2 regions of the Phytobacter sp. V91 genome follow, and region 1 is predicted to be linked to the other one. Evidence: predicted binding sites of a transcription regulator. Region 1 holds the regulator's gene; the other holds the start of a gene.
What was found. The regulator LexA, encoded in region 1, represses DNA repair genes until DNA is damaged. The targets are predictions, from matches to a motif close to TNCTGTATGTACATACAGNA.
Positions count from the first base shown of each region.

Region 1 (3,418 bases):
TAAAGCACATAGGAGAGCAGCAGATAGTCCATGTGACTGCGGTGGCAGGGCACATAGACAATTTCATGGCCGTCGTGGGCGAGCTGGCGCACGCGCTCAGCGTTGTGCACGTTAATGCCCTGATACAGACGGTTCCAGGTGAAGCTTAAAATTCGGTCAGAGAGACGAATCATCTCATAGGAGAAGTTCGCCGCAATCTCTTCCATCAGGGCGACCGCGTTTTGCTGGGCCTTATCATGGGAGATTTTTTTGCTGCGGGCTTCGTCTTCCACCGCGCGGGCAATCGCTTTGGAGGCCAGCAGCTTGTTAAACAGATCCTGGCGTGCCGGCAGACGCGGACCGACCGCAGCCAGACGCTGGCGGGCGAAGTGCATACGCGCCACACGTGCCAGTTTTTGGGCGATAATTTTATCCGTGCCGTGCTCAGTCGCCATCCTGCGCAGCGATACCGGCGGCGAGAAACGGACAAAGCTGTCGCGACCAAGCCAGGAGATGGCAAAGAACTTCTGGATGCCGTTGAGCATCCGCAGCGGTGGATTCACTTCGCCTTTTTCGCGCCCCGGTGAGCGACCAAACATCATCGATACCGGTACCATTTGCACATCCAGATCGGGATGGCTACGGTGCAGATCGAGATAGTCGTGGAACAGCTTGATCGACTCTTCTTTTGGCGTGTACCAGGTAAATACCCGTGGCCCGCCATGAATGAAGATGTAACGCGGCAGTTCCACGCCGTCGATCTCAAGCGGTTGCAGCGGATCGGGCAGGTCATGTGCCAGACATTGAGCGCGTAACGTGAGCAAGTCGGCCTTCGAGTTGTACGGTAAAACGTACATAATAGGACGTGACGTATCGAGCCCCAGCTCCTGAGCGGGTTCTGCCGGGATCGACTTGCTTTTTACCAATACGCTTAATGGTAAATTAAGTAACTTGTAGTAAATTCGTGGCCAGCCGGACATAAACGATGTAAAGCCTCTGGTTAATAATGCCATTGCGTCGCAAGAATATCAGAAAGCGCGCACAAATTCTTTTGTACCTCTATAACCTTACATAGAGATTGATGTTCAATACATAATTCAATTCATAAAAAGGTTCTTTTAATGGCCAATAATACCACTGGTGTTACCCGCATCATCAAAGCGGCCGGTTATTCATGGAAAGGCGTCCGCGCCGCCTGGATAAACGAAGCTGCCTTTCGCCAGGAAGCCATCGCGGTCATTCTGGCAATTATTATCGCCTGTTTCCTTGATGTCGATGTCATCACTCGCGTATTGCTGATTGGTTCAGTGGTACTGGTGATGGTCGTTGAAATTCTCAATAGCGCCATTGAAGCGGTAGTGGATCGTATTGGCTCCGAGTTTCATGAGTTGTCCGGACGGGCGAAAGATATGGGCTCCGCGGCGGTACTGATGACCATTCTGCTGGCGCTCTTCACCTGGATTTCGCTGCTGTGGGGACATTTTCGCTGACAGATCCGGAATTGCGCTAACTGCTGGTTTTTTGCGTAATTTTGGTTTCAAAATCGCCTTTAGCTGTATATACTCACAGCATAACTGTATATACACCCAGGGGGCGGAATGAAAGCATTAACGGCCAGGCAGCAAGAGGTGTTCGATCTCATTCGCGATCGAATCAACCAAACGGGTATGCCGCCGACACGTGCGGAGATCGCACAACAGTTGGGGTTCCGTTCCCCAAACGCTGCTGAAGAGCATCTGAAAGCACTGGCGCGCAAAGGCGTGCTGGAGATTGTTTCCGGTGCTTCTCGCGGCATCCGTCTGCTGATTGAAGAAGAAGAGGACGCCGGTTTGCCTCTGATTGGGCGCGTCGCGGCAGGTGAACCCCTGCTGGCGCAGCAGCATATCGAAGGTCACTATCAGGTGGATGCCTCCCTCTTCAAGCCAAATGCTGATTTCCTGCTGCGGGTAAGCGGCATGTCGATGAAAGACATCGGCATTATGGATGGCGACCTGCTGGCCGTGCATAAAACCCAGGACGTGCGTAATGGTCAGGTGGTGGTGGCGCGTATTGACGACGAAGTCACCGTGAAGCGTTTGAAAAAACAGGGCAATACCGTTCATCTCCTGCCGGAAAACAGCGAGTTTTCGCCGATCGTGGTCAATCTGCGCGAGCAGAACTTCACCATCGAAGGTCTGGCCGTTGGCGTTATCCGCAATGGTGAATGGCTGTAACTCTTCGCACAAAACCGTGGCGATACACCCTGTTGCCACGTTTTTCCTTTCCTGATGGCCTCTCCTGCCGGCGGATACATCCCTGATTACCAGTCCCCTCATCTTCATCTCTCCATCATGCTTATAATTCTCTCTTTGATGGTTAAACATTCCGAATAAATCCACCGTTGCGTTATCACTGACTACCCTTATTAGCACGTTCAGCATTTTCAGAACGTAACGAGCCACAATGATTCGTTATTTACACTGAACGATGAGGACATGATGATGAATAAAGACGAAATAGGCGGTAACTGGAAGCAGTTAAAAGGTAAAGCGAAAGAGCAGTGGGGCAAGCTCACCGACGATGACATGACGGTGGTCGAAGGTAAACGCGATCAGCTGGTGGGGAAAATCCAGCAACGTTATGGATACGCGAAAGAGCAGGCGGAAAAAGAGGTCGTTGACTGGGAAAAACGCCACGATTACCACTGGTAGACCTTATTAACACCTCGCTTTATGGCTCTTTCATAAGAACTGTTTAAGATTGTCACGCGGCGGATGAGGCAGTGATTTAAGATAAAGTGACGCTGCGTGACTATCCCGACAGGGTGCTAAATACGCTGGTGCAGTTCTGCAACAGAATTCCCGCTGGCGGTGCAAATAAATAAGGTTTTTTTATTTTTCAAATTAAATCATAGAGATAATATAACTCATTCTTATTTTATAAGCCGTTTTACCCCACTTTTCTCTGATTTCAGAACTGGTATGTATCTTGCCTGTTAAATAGTGACATTTTATTTAACAGGGACAATGCCATGCTGAAGAAAAACTTATTGTTGCGTAAAGGCCACCTCGCTATCGCTGTCAGCGGGGCTTTGGCGCTGTTTACCTCTTTGCAGTCCCAGGCTTCAACGCTGCGCATCGCGATGACTGCCGCAGATATCCCACTGACGCTCGGTCAGCCCGACCAGGGCTATGAAGGAAACCGCTTTACCGGCATCCCGCTGTATGACGCCCTTGTCGAATGGGATCTGTCTCAGGGTGAAAAGCCGAGCGGCCTGGTGCCGGGCCTGGCGACTGAGTGGCATGTTGATCCGCAAAACCAGAGTCGCTGGATTTTTACCCTGCGTCCTGGGGTGAAGTTTCATGACGGTTCTGAAGTGAATGCCGATGCGATTGTCTGGAACGTCGATAAAGTGCTTAACAAAGCCGCACCGCAGTACGCGCCGGGTCAGATCGGCAAC
Region 1 is NZ_CBFFRJ010000008.1:62,708-66,125, reverse strand. Features, by position in the region: gene plsB (glycerol-3-phosphate 1-O-acyltransferase PlsB) at 1-959, opposite strand, end outside; gene ACSZO4_RS03060 (diacylglycerol kinase) at 1,101-1,469, shown strand; gene lexA (transcriptional repressor LexA) at 1,578-2,192, shown strand; gene ACSZO4_RS03050 (CsbD family protein) at 2,460-2,669, shown strand; gene ACSZO4_RS03045 (ABC transporter substrate-binding protein) at 2,990-3,418, shown strand, end outside.

Region 2 (3,418 bases), on a different contig from region 1:
CCGACAAGCGCCGGATAAAAACGACCAAGCGAGAAAAATGCAGCCCCAATAGGGTAGCCGCGCCCAGGGTGTAAATCCGGCATCCCCACGACGCGATGCATGCCGGGTAATTGTGCGGTAGTGTGTAATTGTTGAGTCGCTAAACCTTCGACCCATAAATCATCTGACGCAATATAAGAAACCGCGTCAGAGAGATAATGAACATGTGTGCCCATATACCAATCCATCTTAAAAATTTAAATAAGGATGTGGCAGACACAATCAGAGGAATAAGAAGTTAATCCTGGAAAGGTCTGCAAATTGAGTTATTAAAATATGTTGTCATGATTAACCCCCTTTGCAGTCAACTATGTGGAAAGTGCGCGTATAGTAATCAGCCACTATTTTCATTGCAAGGTAATTTTTCCGACCTTTTCAGCGCCATATGGTAATTCACAAACCTTACGCCCCGTGATTCGACCGATTGCTGCTGAAGAACCCGAAAACCGTGACGTTCAAAAAATGGCTTTGCCGTAATACTGGCATCCACGGTGAGCATCCCCTGCGGAAGTTGCCTGACGAGCGCGTCAAATAATGCGCTGGCAATCCCCCGACGTATATATTCCGGTGAAACAAACAGAAGATCGATATAACAACCCACCGCGGTAATAAAGCCCACCGGGCGGTCATTAATAACCGCAACCTGCACCCTTGAATGGGCTAATTTATCCTGCCAGCGCGACACGTCTATTTGTGCCCAGGCTGCAATCTGGCGCGGGGAATAATCCTCACTCGCCATCTCAATCACCGCGCGCAGAAAAATTTCGCACAGGTCGTCAAAGTCACTTTCTTTATATTTTCTGATATTCAGCATCGCTATAATCCCAGCACCAGTTGCCGCTCCATTTGTGGATCAAGCAGCGTCACATGCAGGCCCACTAAACGCACGCCACGACCGCTGCGCCGCTCATCCCATGCCTTACGTGCCGTCGTCAGCAAATCTTCTTTATTTAAACGCGGCCAGATATGTTCCTGGGTAGTGAGCTGGAAATCGGCAAATTTCAGTTTCACCCCCTGGCGGGCAATGAGCAGGTCCGGTTTAACTTTTAACAGGCGACGCTCCAGCTCGGCGTATAAGTTGTCGATAATGGCTTCACACTCTTCCCACTGGTGAATGTCTTCCACCAGTGTGCGCTCGACGCCCACGGATTTTCGCAGCCGCTCGCTGCTGATCTGCCGCTCGTCAATCCCCTGACTGCGTTCCCACAGCACCCGGCCAAATTTGCCAAAACGCTTAAGCAGCATAGCCAGATCGCTGTTCTGCACATCTTCACAGGTTTTGAGCCCTAAGGTTTCCAGCTTTGCCGCTGAGACCTTTCCGACTCCGGGAATTTTACACAGCGGCAATGTACGTAAAAAAGCGGGTACGTCCGCGGGGGCAATCACATACTGCCCGTTCGGCTTATTTAAATCAGAGGCAATTTTGGCCAGAAACTTAATGGGGGCGATACCTGCCGAAGCCGTAAGCTGCGTTTCGCGAAAAATAGTCTCGCGGATCTCTTCAGCCATCAACGTAGCGGAGCCGTGGCAGTGAGGGCTGTCGGTAACGTCCAGATAGGCTTCATCCAGTGACAGAGGTTCAATAAGGGTGGTGTAACGGGAAAAGATGTCACGGATCTGGTTCGAGGCTTCCCGGTAGGCCTCGAAACGACCAGGTAACAAAATGAGATGTGGGCAAAGTTTTAACGCCATGCCGGTGGGCATGGCGCTGCGCACGCCAAACTTTCGTGCCGGATAGTTGGCGGTGCTGATGACGCCGCGCTGGACCCGACTGCCGCCGATGGCAATGGGAACATCGCGCAGGGCAGGATTGTCGCGCATCTCTACCGCCGCGAAAAAGCAGTCCATATCGACATGTATGATTTTGCGCATAATCTCACCCCACAAACACTGGATAAGTATACAGCATAATAAATGAAAATGAGAAGTGACGGAAAAACCACAGCAAAAACGCTGCGATCCGGGCTTGCGAAAAACTACCGTGATGCTAATGTGGGCGCACCCGAACCAGATTAATCTGAATCACGGGCCTCTTTTGCCGTCCTGGCAATATGGTGTCAGCTTTATCAAGGAAACAAGCAGTATGCGCAAAATCGCATTTTTTCTTGCGATGCTTATGATGCCGTGCGTGTCGTTTGCTGGTGTATCGAGCAACAGTTCAACAACGCCGATCAGCAAAGAATATAAGCAGCAGTTGATGGGGTCGCCGGTTTACATCCAAATCTTCAAAGAAGAGCGCACCCTTGATCTCTACGTCAAAATGGGTGAGCAGTACCAACTCCTCAACAGCTATAAAATTTGTAATTACTCCGGCGGGCTGGGACCTAAACAGCGTCAGGGGGATTTCAAAAGTCCGGAAGGGTTCTATTCCGTCCAGCGTAACCAGTTAAAGCCTGACAGCCGTTTTTATAAAGCCATTAATATCGGCTTTCCGAACGCCTATGACCGTGCCCATGGCTATGAAGGAAAATACCTGATGATCCACGGCGCGTGCGTCTCTATTGGCTGTTACGCCATGACGGATTCACAGATCGATGAGATTTTCCAGTTCGTGACCGCGGCCCTTGTGTTTGGCCAACCGAATGTTCAGCTGAGTATTTATCCGTTCCGGATGACCGATGCGAATATGCAGCGCCATAAGTACTCGAACTTCGCCAAATTCTGGCAGCAGCTAAAACAGGGTTATGATTTCTTTGAACAAACCCGTAAGCCGCCGGTGGTCTCCGTTGTGGACGGAAACTACGTGGTCAGCAAGCCGCTGAGCCACGAAGTTGTTCACCCACAGCTGGCGTCAAACTACACGCTCCCCGAGACAAAATAACGCCCACTCGCCTGGCATAATCTTTTGCCAGGTTTCGTTGCCTGTCAGCGGCTGCGTGGCAATCACGGTGACCACATCGTCAGGTGTGGTTTCCCGCTGAAAATCAATTTCGATATCCTGATCCAGCAGCGTTGCGACGCCAAACGGCGCGCGGCGGGTGATCCAGAACAGGTTGGTAGAACAGAACGCCATCACGTAGCGCCCATCCGACAGCAGCATATTAAACACCCCTTTCTCACGTAGCTCCGCCGCCAGGGTGGCAATATATTTAAATACCGCTTCCATATTGCCAGGCGTACGTGGATAGCGGGTCGTCAGTTTATCCAGCAGCCAGCAGAAGGCTTTCTCACTGTCGGTTTCCCCAACCGGGCGAAAATTGCCCGTCGCTAACGACTTATAGCCGGTTAGTTGCCCGTTATGGGCGTAGGTCCAGTTGCGGCCCCAAAGCTCGCGGGTAAACGGATGGGTGTTTTCCAGCGCCACTTCGCCCCGGTTTGCCTGACGAATATGGGCAACAACCGAGCAGGATTTGATCGGATATTCCTGCACAAGGCGGGC
Region 2 is NZ_CBFFRJ010000075.1:4,552-7,969, reverse strand. Features, by position in the region: gene ACSZO4_RS15745 (RNA ligase RtcB family protein) at 1-215, opposite strand, end outside; gene ACSZO4_RS15740 (GNAT family N-acetyltransferase) at 374-853, opposite strand; gene dinB (DNA polymerase IV) at 856-1,911, opposite strand; gene dpaA (peptidoglycan meso-diaminopimelic acid protein amidase) at 2,123-2,860, shown strand; gene ACSZO4_RS15725 (class II glutamine amidotransferase) at 2,831-3,418, opposite strand, start outside.
Region 2: a site for LexA is predicted at 1,928-1,947, ahead of dinB (DNA polymerase IV). Genes of this name have one in related genera too.